3 regions of the Luteococcus sp. genome follow, and region 1 is predicted to be linked to each of the others. Evidence: riboswitches for the same ligand, from Rfam matches in the RefSeq annotation. Region 1 holds a riboswitch; each other region holds the start of a gene.
The links. Region 1 has a riboswitch for cobalamin ahead of cobN (cobaltochelatase subunit CobN). Riboswitches for the same ligand answer to the same signal wherever they lie in the genome.

Region 1 (5,828 bases):
GGCAGCTTCGGCTCCGGCAGGCGGCCAGCCAGTGAGCTGGTGATGTCGATCCCGGCTTCCACCAGGGCAGCGGCCAATGCCCGACCCTCGCTGGTGCCGCCGAGCAGCAGCACCCTCACAGCACGTCCCCGCGCGAGTCAGGGGCACGCAGCAGGAACATGTCCATCACCCAGCCGTCGGTCTCGCGCGCCGTTTCACGTGCAACCTTCGCCCGCGGCACCACCTCGCGGACCCGGCCCGAGAGTGACTGTTCGCCTTCGGAGCCCAGGTTCGCCGACCACCACAGCTGCCAGTCGGCCAGCCCCGGCGAGGAGGCCAGGTCGTCCAGCGTGTGCGGCAAGGTGAGCATCACCACCAGGTTGCGCTGACCAGCCTCGATGTCCTCGAAGAGCTTGCGGGCCGTCGTGATGTGCACCGGTTCGCCGACCCGGTGCAGCACCACCCTGTGCCGTGCCGCCAGCACCTGCGGCGCGCTCACGCCGGGCAGCACGTCCCATGTGCAGCCCGTCTGCTCCTCGATGCGCCCGGCCAGGCGCACCAGCGAGTCGAAGAGCGAGGAGTCGCCCCAGGCGAGGATGGCGACGGTGCGCGCCTCGGGCGCCTCACGCCGCAGCGCCGCCAGGATGCGCTCCACCCGCGCGGCGTGCCAGTCGGCGACGGCCTTGCGGTACTGCGCCCCCGACGACTCGGACGGGCCGCGACGGTCCCGGGGCGGATCGGACACCCGGACGACGGGCACGCCGTGATCCTTGGCGATCCGGCGGCGCACCCCCATCTGCTCGTCGCGCTCCCGGCCGGCGTGGGCACCGTCGGTGGCCGACTTGTCGAAGACCACCACCACGTCGCAGCCGCGCAGCGCCGCCGAGACCTCCGGCGTCACGTGCTGCGGCCCCATGCCGATGCCCAGGATCCGTAGCCTCTGCAGTGCTGTGGCGTGCTCGCTCATTCGTCGTCCTCCAGGTCGCCCTCCACCTCAAGGTAGACCTGCTGCAACTGCTGCATCAGTTCCGGGTCGGGCTGCTCCCACAGGCCCCGCTCGGCGGCCTCGTGGAGCCGCTCGACGATCCCGCGCAGTGCCCACGGATTGCTGGTGCGCATGAACTCCTGCGTCGTCTCGTCCAGCACGTACTCGCGGCCCACCCGGTCATACATCCAGTCGTCGACGACGCCCGCGGTGGCGTCGAAGCCGAACAGGTAGTCGACGGTGGCGGCCAGCTCGAAGGCCCCCTTGTAACCGTGGCGGCGCATCGCCGCGATCCAGCGGGGGTTGACGACGCGGGCCCGGAAGACGCGGGCGGTCTCCTCGGCCAGGCTGCGGGTGCGCACCCGGTCGGGGCTGGTGGAGTCACCCACATAGGCCTTCGGGTCGGCGCCGGTCAGCGCCCGCACCGTCGCCACCATGCCGCCGTGGTACTGGTAGAAGTCGTCGGAGTCGAGGATGTCACTCTCGACGTTGTCGACATTCTTGGCGGCCACCTGGATGCGCCGGTAGTTGGTGCGCATGTCATCGCTGGCCGGCACGCCGTCCAGGCCGCGGCCGTAGGCGAAGCCACCCCAGGCCGTGTAGACCTCGGCCAGGTCGTCGTCGCTGCGCCAGTTGCCGCTCTCCACCACCTGCAGGATGCCGGCGCCATAGCTGCCCGGCTTGGAACCGAAGATGCGGGTGCGGGCGCGGCGCTCGTCACCGTGTTCGGCCAGGTCGGCGCGGGCATGGGCGCGCACGAAATTCTGCTCGTCGGGCTCGTCCAGCTCGGCGACCATCGCCACCGCGTCGTCGACCATCGCGACGACGTGCGGGAAGGCATCGCGGAAGAAGCCCGAGATGCGCACCGTCACGTCGATGCGGGGACGACCCAGCTCCTCCAACGGCACCACCTCGAGCCGGCTGACGCGACGCGAGGCCTCATCCCATTCCGGCCGCACGCCCAACAGGGCAAGGACTTCGGCGATGTCGTCGCCGCTGGTGCGCATGGCGGAGGTGCCCCAGACGCTCAGGCCCACCGAGGTGGGGTAGGCGCCGGTCTCGTCGAGATGGCGCTGCAGCAGCGAGTCGGCCATCGCCTGGCCGGTCTGCCAGGCCAGGCGCGAGGGCACCGCACGCGGGTCGACGGTGTAGAAGTTGCGGCCGGTGGGCAGCACGTTGACCAGCCCGCGCAGCGGCGAGCCCGAGGGGCCCGACGGGATGAAACCACCCTCCAGCGCGTGCAGCACCGCACCCAGCTCGTCGGTGGTGCGCTCCAGGCGCGGCACCACCTGCTCGGCGGCGAAGCGCAGCACCCGGCGCACCTGCTCGTCGTCGGTGAGGTAGTCGACGGCCGACGGCTCCCAGCCGGCCTCCTCCATCGCCTGGACCAGGGTGCGGGCGGCCGCTTCCACCTCGTCGGTGCGGGCGCCGTCGGCATTGTCGGCCAGCCCCAGGGCCCGACGCAGCCCCGGCACGGCATCGCTGGCGCCGCCCCAGACCTGCTGGGCGCGCAGGATGGCCAGCACCAGGTTGACGCGGGCCTCGCCGGCCGGTGCCGCGCCCAGGGTGTGCAGGCCGTCGCGGATCTGGGCGTCCTTGATCTCGCACAGCCAGCCGTCGACGTGCAGGATGAAGTCGTCGAAGTCCTCGTCCTCGGGCTGCTCCTCCAGGCCCAGGTCGCGGTGCAGCTCGGCGGCGCGCATCAGGTTCCAGATCTCGCCGCGCACGGCCGGCAGCTTCGCCGGGTCCATCGCCGCGATGTTGGCGTGCTCGTCGAGCAGCTGCTCCAGACGGGCGATGTCGCCATAGCTCTCGGCGCGCGCCATCGGCGGCACCAGGTGGTCGACGATCACCGCGTGGGCGCGTCGTTTGGCCTGGGCGCCCTCGCCAGGATCGTTGACCAGGAAGGGATAGACCAGCGGCAGCGAGCCGATCGCGGCGTCGGGTCCGCAGGCCGCCGAGAGGGCCGCATTCTTGCCCGGCAGCCACTCCATCGAGCCGTGCTTGCCCAGGTGGACCACCGCGTGGGCGCCGAAGCCGTGCTCGATCCAGCGGTAGGCGCCGATGTAGTGGTGGCTGGGCGCCATGTCGGGGTCGTGGTAGATCGCCACCGGGTTCTCGCCGAAGCCGCGCGGCGGCTGGATCAGGATCACCACATTGCCGGCCTGCAGGGTGGCCAGCACCAGTTCCCCGGCCTCGTTGACGAACAGGCTGCCCGGGCCCTCGCCCCAGGCCTCGCGCATCTGTTCGCGCAGCTCCTCGGGCAGGTCGGCGGTCCAGGCGCGGTACTGCTCGGGGGTGACGCGGACGTGGGCATCGGTGAGCTGGGCATTGGTGAGCCACTCCTCGTCCTGCCCGCCGGCGGCGATCAGGGCGTGGATGAGGGCATCGCCGGCGATGGTGTCGGGGGTGCGCCCGTCGGCGTCCTGCGCCTCGGGGCTGGCCTCGGCGGCGCCCAGGATCCGGGTCACCTCGTTGTCGGCGCCCAGGTCGTAGCCCTCCTCGCGGAGCCTGCGCAGCAGCCGGATCGCCGAGACCGGGGTGTCCAGGCCGACGGCATTGCCGATCCGGGCGTGCTTGGTGGGGTAGGCGCTCAGCACCAGCGCCAGTTTCTTGTCGGCATTGGGGGTGTGGCGCAGCCGGGCGTGGTTGGCGGCCAGGCGTGCCAGCCGGGTGCAGCGTTCGGCGTCGGCGACGTAGCGGGGCAGGCCGTCGTCGTCGAACTCCTTGAAGCTGAAGGGACCGGCGATGATGCGGCCGTCGAACTCGGGGATGGCGATCTGGGTGGCCGAGTCCATCGGGGTGACGCCGTCGTCGCTGGCCTCCCAGTCAGCGCGGCTGCTGGTCAGGCACAGCCCCTGGAAGACGGGGATGTCGAGGGCCGCCATCCGGGCGACGTCCCAGGCCTCGTCGTCCCCGCCGGCCTGGGCAGTGGCCGGGGTGGAGCCTCCGGCGGCCAGCACCGTCACGATGAGCGCATCCAGGGTGCCGAGGAAGCCGTAGAGCTCGTCGGGGGCCTGGCGCAGCGAGCCGGCGAAGACCGGGACCGCGGTGGCATGCCCGGTGGCGTCGATGGCGGAGCACAGCTCGCGGGCAAAGTCGGTGTTGCCGCTGGTCTCGTGGGCGCGGTAGTAGAGGACGCCGACGCGGGGGAGGGCGGGCTGCCCGGGCTGCTCGGTGGGCGACTCCCACCAGGACGGCTCGCCCCAGCTCGGGATCGGCTGCGGGGGCTCGAATCCCTCGCCGGTGAGCAGCACCGTGTCGGACAGGAAGGCGTGCAGCTGGGCCAGGTTCTCCGGGCCGCCCTCGGCCAGGTAGCGGTGGGCCTCGGCGGCGACGCCGATCGGGACGCTGGAGAGCTCCATCAGCTGGGCGCTGGGCTCCTGTTCGCCGCCGAGCACCACCATCGGCCGGGTGCCGGCGATGCGGCGGAATCCGTCGCACAGGTCCTGCGGGCCGCCGAGGATGCGGGCCACCACCAGGTCGCAGGCCTCGATCTGCTCGGCCATCTGCTGGTGGGCGGGGCGGGCGGGATTGGCCAGGAAGTAGTCGGCGCCGCTGGCGCGGGCCGAGAGCAGGTCGGTGTCGGACGTGGACAGCAGGGCGATGCGCATCGGCGCGTCTCCTCCCCCGGAGTTCTCGCTCCGGAACGTGGGCATGGACTCACCCGACGTCCAGTGTCTGGCTGTCACAGTGGCGGAACCGCCCCGGGCTTGCACCGGGTTCCTGGGCCGTGGGCTGCGGCAAGCCTAGCGGGAACGGGCTCCCTGGCCATTGCCGCGCGGAAACAGACGAATTGTGGCGCATCATGTGCTTTTGAACCTTCCAAAGGGCCTATTGCGTCTGTTTTCGCGGCGGGGTGGGTACTGTCCGGCGCCCTACTCCTGTCATGAGGCGACACCTGATCCCGGACGTGGTCATCACACTGCTGTTGGTCTTCGGCCTGGGCGCTATCCTGTCGCTCGACACCTGGGATGCCTTGTGGGTTTCGAATGTGTCGTCGACCTGGTTGCTGATTCCGCTGTGGTTCGGCTGGCGAACGGGACGCCTGGGCAAGGGCGCGGCATGGGGGCTCATGATCACCCAGGCCGCTCTCGTGGCCTACTACATCCCAGCTTCGGCGGGTGTGTCTTCATGGTAGCCAGGCATCATGCTCGAGTACGTGGGCCGCTACGGCTTCAAGTACTTCGTGCTCGGACTCATCAGCGGTCCGGTCATGGGCGCGCTGGGAGGATGGTGGCGGCAGCACCCCAATGCGTTGGTCCCCCTTCTCGTCGCTGTGCTCGCTTTCGGAGAGAGGTGGGCATGGCAGTGGCACTTGGGCTTTGATCCGGGCTCGGTCATCTTCACCGGGGAGGCGGTTCCAGGGGTGGCAGGGGCAATCGCGATGCTCGTGTGGGTGCGCCGCGCGCCCGGGACTTCGCCGACAGCCAGCAGCTGACGGCGCATCCGAGCGGCTTGTCGGCACCATCCGGAGACAGTCCGAGGGTCGGTGGCCGGTGCGGGGGAAAGCCTGCCCGGGCATTGCCGCGCGGAAACAGACGAAATGTGGAGGGCCAACTGGTTTTGAACCTTCCAGAGGGCCCATTGCGTCTGTTTTGGCGGGCTACGACGGCGGTCTCACCACTCGATGCCCGCCTGGCCCTTCGCCCCGGTGTCGAAGGGGTGCTTCACCTTGGTCATCTCGGTCACCAGGTCGGCGGCGTCAAGCACCTGCTGTGGCATCCGTCGTCCGGTCATCACGACGTGCTGGGTGCCGGGGCGGTTGGCGAGGGTCTCGAGCACCTCGTCGACGTCCAGCCAGCCATTGGCCAGCACATAGCTGAACTCGTCGAGCACATAGAGATCATGGGTCTGGTTGGCG
Region 2 (5,828 bases), on a different contig from region 1:
GCAGACCCGCCGCGCGGTGCTGCCGATGCGCGACGTGGTGGCGGCCCTGTTGCGCAGCGAGGACGACGGCTTCGTCGTACCCCGCAGCCTCCAGGGCCGCTACCAGGACCTGGCAGACCTGGCCCAGCACGATGCCGAGCGCACCGGGGGGCTGCGCGAGATCGTCAACAGCATCTTCGAGACCAACCTGTCGCTGCAGGATGCCCGACGCAACATCGTGATGAAGAAGCTCGCCGGCTGGGCGGCCGTCATCGCCGTCCCCACCGCGGTGACGGGCTGGTTCGGCCAGAACATCCCCTTCCCCGGCTTCTCCAGTCCCTGGGGGCTGGCGGCCTCCACCACGCTCGTGGTGCTGGGCACGCTGGCGCTCTACCTGGTGCTGCGCCGCCGCGACTGGATCTGAGTCGTTGGGACCGGACCTGGGTCGTCGGGACTGGACCTGGGTCGTCGGGACCGGACCTGAGCGGCGACGGCGCCCGCCTCAGCGCGAGAAGCTCAGCCGGTTGACGGCGCTGCCGTGGTCCAGAGCTTCGGTGAGCGTGACGCAGCGCAGCCCGCGCTCGGCGAAGCCGGTGAGCACCTCGTCGAGCAGCCGCGGCTTGTCGACGCCGGTGACGGCCTCCTCGCGCGCCAGGTCGGACGCATCGGCGGCGCCGTCATGGGCCAGCAGGATGGCGCCGGGGCGGGCATCGGACATCGCCTTGGCGACGCGGTGTTCGTGGCTGACGTCCTTCCAGTCCCAGGTGGTGCCCGACCACAGCACCGTGCGCATGCCCAGTCGCCCGGCCATCACGCGGGTCAGCGGACTCTGCGCGCCGTGCGGGGGACGGAACCAGTCCACCCGGCTGCCCAGCACGTCGGTGAGCTCACCGCGCCCCCGCTGCAGCCAGTCGAAGGCCTGGCGGGGAGCCATGCTGCGCACCTTGCGGTGGTCCAGGCCGTGCAGGCCGATCTCGTGGCCAACCGCGGCCAGCTCCCGCACCAGACCGGGATCGCGCTTGACGCGGGTGCCCAGGACGAAGAAGACCGCCTTGGCGTCGTGCGTGGCCAACACCTCGGCCAACGCGTCGGTGGTGCCCGGCAGGGGACCGTCGTCGAAGGTGACGACCAGCTCCGGGCGCTCGGTGCGGATGCTGGCAATGGAACCGACGGCGGGGCCGGCTGCGGCCTCCAGCGGGCCACGGACCAGCTGCTTGACGCGGGACGAGGTGGTCATCGGGAGCTCTCCTTGCGGTGGGCGGACTGTGGGCGAAGGTCGTCGGGGATCGGCGCCAGGCGCTCGCGCCAGCCACCGTCACGCACGTATTCCTGGTAGCGCAGGCCGGCAGCGGCCAGCACCATGCCGGCGCCACGGGCCGCGGCGCGGCTGCCGCGGGCCTGGTGGGTGAGGTCGTGGCGGGCGCGTCCCAGCAGCGACCGTCCGCCCCCGGCGACCATTCGGCCCAGGCCACCGGCCAGCAGCTTCGGACGGGCCAACCGGTCCCCGGCCAGCATCAGCGTCAGTACGCCGTGGGTGTTGCCGTGGCTCAGCGAGCGCAGCAGCACCCACTGGCGGGTCATCCGGTCGGTGGTCACCAGGTCCACCACGACCGCCTCGGGGCAGGCGACGATGCGCCCACCGGCGGCGACGATCTGGCGGGTGAGCAGCGTGTCCTCGCCACCACCCATCCCCAGGCCGGTGGAGAAGCGCCGCGCGCCCAGCTGGTGCAGGTCGAGCAGCAGGTTGCCGCAGGCCGCGGCCGGCAGCTCCCGCCCCGACTCCCAGCGGCGGCGGGTGAAGAAACCCCCGGCGTGGATCCACGGGTCCACCTCACCGGGGTAGCGGGTGTCGACGAAACCGGCGACGGCGGCCGGCCGGCTGGCCAGCCAGCAGTCAAGCATCAGCTGCAGCCATCCCGGCCCGGGACGGCCGTCGTCGTCGAGGAAGAGCAGCACGTCGCTGCCCCCCTCGACCCCGTCCTGGCGGCCGGCCGAGGACTGGGCCTCGTCGAGCGCACGATTGCGCGCCGCCGCGATCCCGGGGGTCGGCTCCACCACGAACCGCACCCGGTCCAGTCCCATCGCCTCCACGGCATCACGTCCACTGCCGGCCGGGTCGTTGTCCACCACCAGCACCTCGCCGCTCCACGGTGCCTGTAGCGCGGAAAGCTGCTGGTGCAGCATTTCGACGGTCTGGACGATCTGTTCGGGCCGGTGGAAGGTGAGCACGCCGATGGTGGCGTGCAGGCTCTGCTGGGTCTCGTGCATCGTCCAAGAATATGGCTTCGTCCCACCCGTCCAGTAGCGTGGCCGGGTCGTCGACAGGGGAATCCGGTGCAAGTCCGGAGCTGACCCGCAACCGTCACGGAGCTGCGCTCCCGAGCCGGAATGCCTGCCCTCGACCGGACTCACCAGAACCGTCGAGGCTGCGGAAGGAGACCCGATGCCGGCGCGCGCCGTCACCCCGCACGATGTCCTGTCACGGGGGCAGGGTGCCGTGCTCGACGCACCCCCGGTGCGGAAGCTCGGCCGGCTCGTGCACCCGATGGCCTGGTGGGCCTGGGCGATCGGCGCGGCCGTGGCGGTGAGCCTGGTGACCAATCCGCTGCTGGTGCTGCTGGTGGTCACGACGGTGTGGATCGTGGTGCTGGAGCGCCGCACCGCCGCCCCCTGGGCCCGCTCGGCCGGCGTCTACCTGTGGCTGGCGCTGGTGGTGATCGGCCTGCGGATGTTCTTCCAAGTGGTGATGGGCGTCAACCGCAGCGGCCAGGTGCTGTTCACCCTGCCCAACCTGCAGCTGCCCGGCTGGGCCGCCGGGATCCGCCTGGGCGGTGAGGTCACCCTCGACGCCCTGCTGTTCACCCTCTACGACTCGCTGCGGCTGGCCGGCATCCTGCTGTGCGTCGGCGCCGCCAACTCGCTGGCCAATCCGCGGCGTGCCCTGCGCGCCGTGCCACCCGCCTTGTACCAGCTCAGCGTCGCGCTGGTGGTGGCCCTCAGCGTCGCACCCCAGCTGGTGGAGAGCATCCAGCGGGTGCGACGGGCCCGTCGCCTGCGCGGGGGTCGGTCCACTGGCTGGCGGGCGGTGCGCGAGGTGGTCGCGCCAGTGCTGGAGGACGCCATCGACCGTTCCCTGCAGCTGGCCGCGGGCATGGAGTCGCGCGGCTACGGACGCACCCACAGCGGCCAGCCCGTGGGCCGCGGCACCACCGTCGCCCTGCTCGGCTCGCTGGTGCTGGTCACCCTCGGCACCTTCCTGCTGCTCGGCGTGCCCAACTCCTCGCCGTGGTCATGGCTGGCGCTGGGCTGCGGGGGAGTGCTGGCCTGGCTGGGGATCCGTGTCTCGGGTCGTCGGCTGGCCGTCACCCGCTACCGCCCCGACCCGTGGCAGCGACCCGAGTGGACGCTGTGCGCCGCGGCGGTGGTTGCCGTCATCAGCAGTGCCGTCCTGGTGCGGCTGTCCCCGCAGATGGTGCTGCCCAGTCCCTCGCCGCCGTCCTGGCCGGGGCTCGACGTGCGCGTGCTGCCGCTGCTGCTGGCCGTCGCGGCACCCCTGTTCTGCACGCCCCGACCGCCCGCCGGGGAACTGTGATGTGTGTGAGGAGATGTCCATGATCGACTTCCGCGAGGTCGGCTTCCGGCATTCCGGGGCCGAGCGTCCGGTGCTGGACGGGGTGAGCCTCACCATCGAGGAGGGCGACCTGTGCCTGGTGGTGGGCCGCACCGGCACCGGCAAGTCCACCCTGCTGGGCGCCATCAACGGCCTGGTGCCACACTTCACCGGTGGCCACCTGTCCGGCGAGGTGAGCGTCGCCGGGCGCTCCACCCGCACCCACCGGCCGCGCGAGATGGCAGAGCTGGTCGGCTTCGTCGCCCAGGACCCGTTGGCGGGCTTCGTCACCGACCGCGTCGAGGACGAGGTGGCCTATGGCATGGAACAGCTCGGCCTCTCGCCGCTGGCGATGCGCAAGCGCGTCGAGGAGACCCTCGACCTCATGGGCATCGCCGACCTGCGCCGCCGCGCACTCACCGAGCTGTCCGGCGGCCAGCAACAACGGGTCGCCATCGCCGCCGTGCTCGCGGCCCAGCCCCGGGTGGTCGTCCTCGACGAGCCCACCAGCGCGCTGGACCCCACCGCCGCGCAGGACGTGCTGGCCTCCATCACCACCCTGGTGCACGAGGTGGGCCTGACCGTCGTGCTGGCCGAGCACCGCATCGAGCGCGTCATGCACGCCGCCGACCAGGTGTTGTGGCTGCCGGGCGACGGCAGCGCCGTGCTGGGTGATCCGGCCGAGGTCTTCGCCCGCTGCGATGTGGTACCGCCGCTGAGTGCACTGGCCCGCGAGATGGATTGGCCCGAGGTACCCACCAGCGTGCGCGATGCCCGTCGCAGGGTGCGTCGTGAGCAGGTCACGCTGCGTGCGCCCGAGGCCGAGGGGCCGAGCACCGTGGTGGCAGGGCCGGTGGTGGCCCGCACCGACAAGCTGCGGGTCAGCTACGGCGAGGTGCTGGCCGTCGACGACATCACCATCGCCCTCCACCCCGGCACCGTCACCGCGCTGATGGGGCGCAATGGCTCGGGCAAGTCCTCGCTGCTGTGGGCGCTGCAGGGGGCACTCGACTGCTCCGGCCTCGTCGAGGTGGACGGCATCGACCCGCGACGGGTGGCGCCCGCCCGGGCCCGCGAAGCGGTCAGCCTGGTGCCGCAGACCGCCGCCGACCTGCTCTACCTGCCCACCGTCGCCCAGGAGTGTGCCCAGGCAGACCGGGAGACTGGTTCTCCGGCCGGCACCACCGCCGGGCTGCTCCATGAACTGGGCGCCTGCCTCGACCCCGAACGCCACCCGCGCGACCTCTCCGAGGGACAGCGGCTGGCCCTGGTGCTCGCCATTCAGCTGGTCGCGCGCCCGACCGTCGTGCTGCTCGACGAGCCCACCCGCGGTCTGGACTACCGGATGAAGGAGGAGCTGGCCCAGATCCTGGCCCGGCTCGCCGCCCAGGGCAGCTGCATCGTGGTGAGCACCCATGATGTCGAGTTCGCCGCCAGGGCCAGTGACCGCACCCTGGTGATGGCCGAGGGTGAGGTGGTGGCCGACGGCCCCACCCGAGAGGTGTGCACCAGTTCGCCGGTCTTCGCGCCGCAGGTGAGCAAGGTCTTCCACCCCGAGGACGTGCTCACCGTCGCCGAGGTGGGATGTCGCCGTGGCTGAACGGGATCCCGGGCGACGAGGCCGTCGCCCCTCGGTGCTGAAGGTCTCGCTGCCCTCGGCGCTGGCCCTGGGCGTCGCGGCCGCCATGTCACTGCTGGCCTTCTGCTGGCCGCTGCTGTGGACGCCGCGCAGCGGACCCGGTTCCGACATGGCCGGCGGCCAGACCCCGCTGGTCTTCGCGCTGGTGCTGCCGGTGGTGATCGCGGTGGTGATGACGCAGCTGGGCCACGACGACATGGACGTGAAGGCGCTCGCGCTGCTCGGGGTGCTGACGGCCGTGGGGGCGGGGCTTCGTCCTCTCGGCACTGGCACCGCCGGCATGGAGCTCATCTTCTTCCTGATGATTCTCGCCGCCCGGGTCTTCGGTCCCGGTTTCGGTTTCGTCCTGGGTACCACGACCCTGTTCTGCTCTGCGCTGCTCACCAGCGGCATGGGGCCCTGGCTGCCCTTCCAGATGCTGGCCGCGGGCTTCGTCGGGCTCGGAGCAGGACTTCTGCCGAGGCTTCGGGGCCGTGCGGAGGTGGCGATGCTCGGCCTGTACGGCGTGCTGAGCGGCTTCGTCTACGGCTGGCTGATGGACCTTGCCTTCTGGCCCTTCGCGCTGGGCAATGCCTCGGCCCTGTCCTTCGACCCGACGAT
Region 3 (5,828 bases), on a different contig from region 1:
GCTGCCTGGCAGGCGGCCTCGTCACGCTCGGCACGCAGCTTCTGCAGCTTGGCGATCTGCTCGGCACGCACGTGGGCGTTGTCGACCTTGAGCACCTCGAGCGGCTCGGGGTTCTCCAGCTGGTACTTGTTGACGCCCAGCACCGGCTGGCGGCCGGAGTCGATGCGCGCCTGGGCGCGGGCTGCGGCCTCCTCGATGCGCATCTTCGGGATGCCCTGCTCGATGGCCTTGGCCATGCCACCGGCCTCCTCGACCTCCTGGATCAGCGCCCAGGCCTTTTCCGCGAGCTCCTGGGTGAGCTTCTCGACGTAGGCCGAACCGGCCCACGGGTCGATGACGCGCGTGGTGCCCGACTCCTGCTGGATGAACAGCTGGGTGTTGCGGGCGATGCGCGCGCTGAAGTCGGTCGGCAGGGCGATGGCCTCGTCGAGCGCATTGGTGTGCAGCGACTGCGTGTGGCCCTGGGTGGCGGCCATGGCCTCCACACCGGTGCGGATCACATTGTTGTACACGTCCTGCGCGGTCAGCGACCAGCCGGAGGTCTGCGAGTGGGTACGCAGGCTCATCGACTTGGGGTTCTTCGGGTCGAACTGCTTGACCAGGCGGGCCCACAGGATGCGCGCGGCGCGCATCTTGGCGACCTCCATGAAGAAGTTCATGCCGATGGCCCAGAAGAAGCTCAGGCGGGGAGCGAACTGGTCCACGCCCAGGCCCACGGACTCGCCGGCGCGGATGTACTCCACGCCATCGGCCAGGGTGTAGGCCATCTCGATGTCGGCCGTCGCGCCGGCCTCCTGCATGTGGTAGCCGGAGATCGAGATCGAGTTGAACTTCGGCATGTTCGCGCTGGTGAAGGCGAAGATGTCGGCGATGATCCGCATCGACGGCAGCGGCGGGTAGATGTAGGTGTTACGAACCATGAACTCCTTGAGGATGTCGTTCTGGATCGTTCCCTGCAGCTGCTCGGGCTTGACGCCCTGCTCCTCGGCCGCCACCACGTAGAGGGCGAGCACCGGCAGCACCGCGCCGTTCATCGTCATGGAGACCGACATCTGGTCGAGCGGGATTCCGTCGAAGAGCTGGCGCATGTCGAGGATCGAGTCGACGGCCACGCCGGCCATGCCCACGTCGCCGGTCACCCGCGGGTGGTCGGAGTCGTAGCCGCGGTGGGTGGCGAGGTCGAAGGCGATCGACAGGCCCTTCTGGCCGGCCGCGAGGTTGCGGCGGTAGAAGGCATTGGACTCCTGCGCGGTGGAGAATCCGGCGTACTGGCGGATGGTCCACGGACGCGAGGTGTACATCGTCGCGTACGGGCCGCGCAGGAAGGGCGGCAGGCCGGGCATGGTCTCCAGGAAGTCCATGCCGTCATAGGCCTGCTCGTCGTAGGACTGCTCGACGGGGATCAGCTCCGGCGTCGTCCAACGCTCGACGGACTCGGAGACCTGCGCCAGCAGCTTGTCGAACTGCTCGGCGGCGTCGGCCGGGATGGCCTGGGTGCCGAGCTCGACGGAGTCGAAACGGATCTGTTCGGGCTGGTTGCTCACTTGGAGGCTCCCAACGTCTCGAGGATGGTGCCGAGGGTTGCGACCACGTCCTTGCCCATGGCAATGGTGTCGTCGATGACGCCCTCGGCCTGTGCGGCGTCGTCACCCAGTTCCTTCAGGTTGCCGGCGAGCATCACCGTGGTGGCTCCGGCCTCCTTCAGGGCCTTGGCGACGGGCAGGCCCAGGTCTGCGTAGACCTTGGCGCTGGAGCACAGGCAGGCGATGGTGCTGCCCGACTCCTTGAAGGCCGCCACGATCTGGTCCACGTCGGTCCCCTCCGCCTGGGGGGTCGTCAGACCCGCCACATGGAAGAAGTTCGCCGCGAAACCCTCACGGGCACCGAAATCACGACGGGCACCCAGGCAGGCCAGGAAGACCTTGGCGTCGGGGTTGTCGATCGCGCAATCGCGCAGGCCCTCGAAGACCTCGGAGTCACGGTGCCATTCGATGCCGGCGCGCTCGGGCGCCTCGGGGCGGGGCGTGAACTTGATGGCGGACTCGGTGTGGTTCGGGAACTCCGAGACACCGGTGATCGGCTGCTTGCGGGTGGCCAGGCGCTTGGCGCGCTCGGCGATCACCGGCTCTAGCTCCTTCATCGCGAGACCGTCGACGACGGCCTTCGCCATGCCACCGGCTGCCTCGATGGTGCCCAGCACCTTCCAGGCGGCCTCGGCCAGCTTGGTGGTCAGCGTCTCGACGTACCAGGAGCCGCCGGCCGGGTCGTTGACGCGGCCGATGTTGGACTCCTCCGCCAGCACGATCTGCGTGTTGCGGGCGATGCGGCGGCTGAAGTCACCGGGAAGGCCCCAGGCGGTGTCGAAGGGCAGCACCGTGATCGCCTCGGCGCCACCGATGGCGGCACCGAAGGTGCTGATCGTGCCGCGCAGCATGTTGACATAGGGGTCGTCGCGGGTGATCTCGCGCCACGAGGTGACCGCGTGCTGGCGGGCGCCGCGCTTGGACTCCGTCACGCCGAAGGCCTCGCCGATGCGCGACCAGCAGGTGCGCAGCGCACGCAGGCGGGCGATGGTGGCGAACTGGTCGGTCGTGGCCGAGACGCGGAAGTTGATCGTCTCGAAGGCCTCGTCGACGCCCACACCCTGGCTGGCCAGGGCCCGGACGTACTCGACGCCGGTGGCCAGTGCGTAGGCCAGCTCGTGGACGTCACCGGCGCCGGCGTTGTGCCAGATGGTGGCGTCGACCACGATCGCGCGGCTCTTGGGCATGCCCTCAAGGCGCTTGACCCAGTCGGCGAGCTTCGACAGGTCCGGGGTGCCACCGTTGAGGGCGGCCAGGCCGATCGGGTCGAGGCCCAGGTTCAGGCTGAGGTGGTTCTTGGGCTTGTCGCTGCCCTCGTAGACGCCCAGCAGGGCCTCGGCGGCGGCCTCTTGGTCGGTGCGGCTGGAGACCTCGACCTTGACCAGCTCGAGCATCACGTCGGCCAGGTCGTCGGTGAGGTCCTTGGCGGCGATGGCGTCGGGGTCCAGGCGCAGCCACAGGCTGGTGACACCGCGCTCCAGGTCGGCCAGCACGGCCTTGCGGGTGTATTCCGCATTGCCGTCCTCGTGGAGGGCGCGCACGTCCCAGGCATCCATCTCGCCATTGCGGACCGTCGTGCCGCGCGTGAAGGGGGCGACACCGGGGGCGCCGAGTTTCTCGGGTGCGTCGGCCAGGGTGTAGATCGGCTCGATCTCGATGCCGTCCACCAGGCTGGTGCGCAGGCGCGAGATCGACTGCTCGCCACTGAGTTGCTTGTCTTCGGGTCGCCCGCGGTTGAGGACCTTGGCGACAGCTGCCTGCCACTGGTCCATGTCCGGCTTCGCGAAGTCGCCGGCGAGCTTCAGCTCGCCTGCGCCGACGCGGGCGTCCGGCTCGATCGTTGTCATGGGACTCCTGCTCCGATGAGGGTGTCGTCGCCCGTGTGGACGACCTGACGTTGTGCTCCTCGGCCTGTGACGCCCCGCACCTGGCTGGCGCGGTGCCTGCTGGCAGGTCTTCGGACTCATGGGCGCCTCACTCCCGGGGGAGTGCCTTCCTCGGCCACCGCTTCCCAGGCCAGGCCCAGTGCTTGACGTCCGGTCCACGATCACTCGCGGGCCCGACGGGTGGCGTCGTTCCCATTCACCGCTGCGGGACAGTTCCGGTCTTGCACCGGATTCCCTCTTGCGACGACCTGCCGGAGCAGGCCGAACCAGCAATGCCAAGACTACCCGGGGCAAGGTCCGCGTGGGCAGGAGGGGCCATGATTTCCCAATGTGGCCAAACCACAGGTGAATTGCTTGTGAAATAGATCACAAGTCGGTGACCAGCCCAGATGTCGATCGGCCCCGGATCCCGCGTGGGGAACCGGGGCCGATCCTCGCGCCAGGGCAGTGGCTCAGGCGACGTAGGGCGTCAGGGCGGCCGCCAGCCGGGGCAGGGCCTCCTCGACACAGCCCTTGGCCTTGCCGCGGATCGGCTTGTAGACCTTGGCCAGCGCGGCATTGTCGGGCGAGGCCGCCTTGGCGTCGGCGAGGGCCAGCAGCGCGTCGGCCACCTCGGAGGAGCGGCTCGACAGGTAGCTGCCGAAGTCCTGCCCGCCCTTGGCATCCCAGTAGGGGGCCAGGGCGGCGGCGATCTCGGGCAGCATCGCGTCGGTGGCCTTGGGGACGATGCCCTCCTTCATCTTCTTCGCGCTGGCGAAGGCGGTCTTGAGGGCCATCCCGCCCAGACCGCTCTTCGACTCGACCTCCTGGTCGATCACGGTGGACAGCGACTGCACCACCTGGGGGCGCTTGGCGGGGTCCAGCAGGGAATCGGTGAAGCTCATGGCAAGCCTTTCGCTCGGTCTGTGGCCGGGCTGGAGCCCTGGGGCCACGGGCGGACAGGTGCATTCTTGCAGCTGGAGCCGTGACGAGGCGCCCCGCGACCCCCCGCCTGATCGCCCGGATCAGGCGGGCGAGAGCTCGACGAAACGCACGTCGCCAGCCAGCAGGTCCACCACGGCCAGCCGGTTCACCAGGCTGCGTCCCTGCCCCAGCAGCAGCTTGACCGTCTCGGCCGCCTGCCAGGCTCCTGTGAGGGCCGGGGTGGCGCCCATGATGTCCAGCGGCTCCGGTGCCTCGGTGGGGTGTGGCACCACCTGCTCCCACTGGACCTGGCCGGGGGCGAAGACGCTGAGCACCGCCGTCCAGGCATCGATGGCCGCCCACACCCAGGGCACCCCCGCGGCACGGCAGGCCTGCGAGATGGCCTGGCGCGAAGCGGCCCGGTCGGTGCAGTCGACCACGACATCATGGCCTGCCACCAGTTCCACGTCCTCGGCGGTGAGCCGGTGGGCCAGGGCAGTCACCTCGGCGCCGGGGGAGAGGCGTCGCATCCGCTCGGCCGCCAGCTCCACCTTGGAGCCACCGAGCTGGTCGGCGGTGAACAGGGTCTGGCGGTTCAGGTTGGAGGCCTCCACCACGTCGTCGTCGAGCAGCGTGAGGTGCCCGATCCCCGACGAGGTCAGCGCCGGGATCGCGCCGGCACCCAGGCCGCCGCAGCCCACGACGAGCACGCGGGCCTCGGCCAGGCGTCGCTGGCCGTCGCTGCCCATGATCCGCCGCTGGCGGTTCCACTGTCCCTCGAGGGTCATCTCAGCACTCACCCAGCCCGACCCACTCGGTGCTGCCGTCGGTGAACTGCTGGTGCTTCCACACCGGCACGCGCACCTTGATCCGGTCGACCAGCGCCCCACAGGCGGCGAAGGCCTCGGCGCGGTGGGCGCTGGCGCAGGCGGCGACCAGGGCGACGTCACCCACCACCAGGTCGCCGACGCGGTGCTCTGCCCAGGCAGTCACGCCGAACTCCTGCTCCACCTCGCGCACCACGGCCTCGAGGGCCTTGGCCGCGTCGGGGTGCGCGCTGTAGGCGAGTGCGGTGACGCCCCGCCCGTGGTCGTGGTCGCGCACCACTCCCTCGAAGAGGACGCAGGCACCGTCCTTGGAACCGGTGACGCCGGCCCGCGCGGCGTCGACGTCCAGTGGAGTCGTGCTGACTGCTGCATGCATGGGTGCGAGCCTACTGTGCATGGTGAGATTCCACGGAGTGGGCCGTAGAATGTCGGGCATGACCTCCGCAGCGCTCGTCGACCGCTTCGGTCGCACGGCACGGGACCTGCGACTGTCGGTGACCGACGTGTGCAACCTGCGCTGCACCTACTGCCTGCCCGAGACCGGCATCAGCTGGTTGCCGCGCACCACGATCCTGACCGCCGACGAGCTGGTGCGACTGGCCCACGTCGGCATCGAGCACTGCGGCATC

Region 2: it holds a riboswitch for cobalamin, as region 1 does, so the genes downstream of both, ACHFFZ_RS03745 (CbiQ family ECF transporter T component) here and cobN (cobaltochelatase subunit CobN) in region 1, are expected to answer to the same signal.
Region 3: it holds a riboswitch for cobalamin, as region 1 does, so the genes downstream of both, mutA (methylmalonyl-CoA mutase small subunit) here and cobN (cobaltochelatase subunit CobN) in region 1, are expected to answer to the same signal.

Annotation. Positions count from the first base shown of each region.
Region 1 covers NZ_JBHWOO010000102.1:10,873-16,700, forward strand. The annotation lists gene ACHFFZ_RS06300 (cobalt-precorrin-6A reductase) at 1-119, opposite strand, end outside; gene ACHFFZ_RS06305 (SAM-dependent methyltransferase) at 116-946, opposite strand; gene cobN (cobaltochelatase subunit CobN) at 943-4,623, opposite strand; cobalamin riboswitch at 4,619-4,742, opposite strand; gene ACHFFZ_RS06315 (hypothetical protein) at 4,854-5,105, shown strand; gene ACHFFZ_RS06320 (hypothetical protein) at 5,115-5,405, shown strand; gene cobO (cob(I)yrinic acid a,c-diamide adenosyltransferase) at 5,585-5,828, opposite strand, start outside.
Region 2 covers NZ_JBHWOO010000065.1:6,345-12,172, reverse strand. The annotation lists gene ACHFFZ_RS03760 (magnesium transporter CorA family protein) at 1-403, shown strand, start outside; gene ACHFFZ_RS03755 (polysaccharide deacetylase family protein) at 482-1,216, opposite strand; gene ACHFFZ_RS03750 (glycosyltransferase family 2 protein) at 1,213-2,247, opposite strand; cobalamin riboswitch at 2,243-2,394, shown strand; gene ACHFFZ_RS03745 (CbiQ family ECF transporter T component) at 2,423-3,571, shown strand; gene ACHFFZ_RS03740 (ABC transporter ATP-binding protein) at 3,585-5,189, shown strand; gene ACHFFZ_RS03735 (ECF transporter S component) at 5,182-5,828, shown strand, end outside.
Region 3 covers NZ_JBHWOO010000290.1:1,075-6,902, forward strand. The annotation lists gene scpA (methylmalonyl-CoA mutase) at 1-1,544, opposite strand, end outside; gene mutA (methylmalonyl-CoA mutase small subunit) at 1,541-3,430, opposite strand; cobalamin riboswitch at 3,514-3,755, opposite strand; gene ACHFFZ_RS16310 (DUF6918 family protein) at 3,922-4,353, opposite strand; gene ACHFFZ_RS16315 (HesA/MoeB/ThiF family protein) at 4,474-5,160, opposite strand; gene ACHFFZ_RS16320 (molybdenum cofactor biosynthesis protein MoaE) at 5,162-5,575, opposite strand; gene moaA (GTP 3',8-cyclase MoaA) at 5,634-5,828, shown strand, end outside.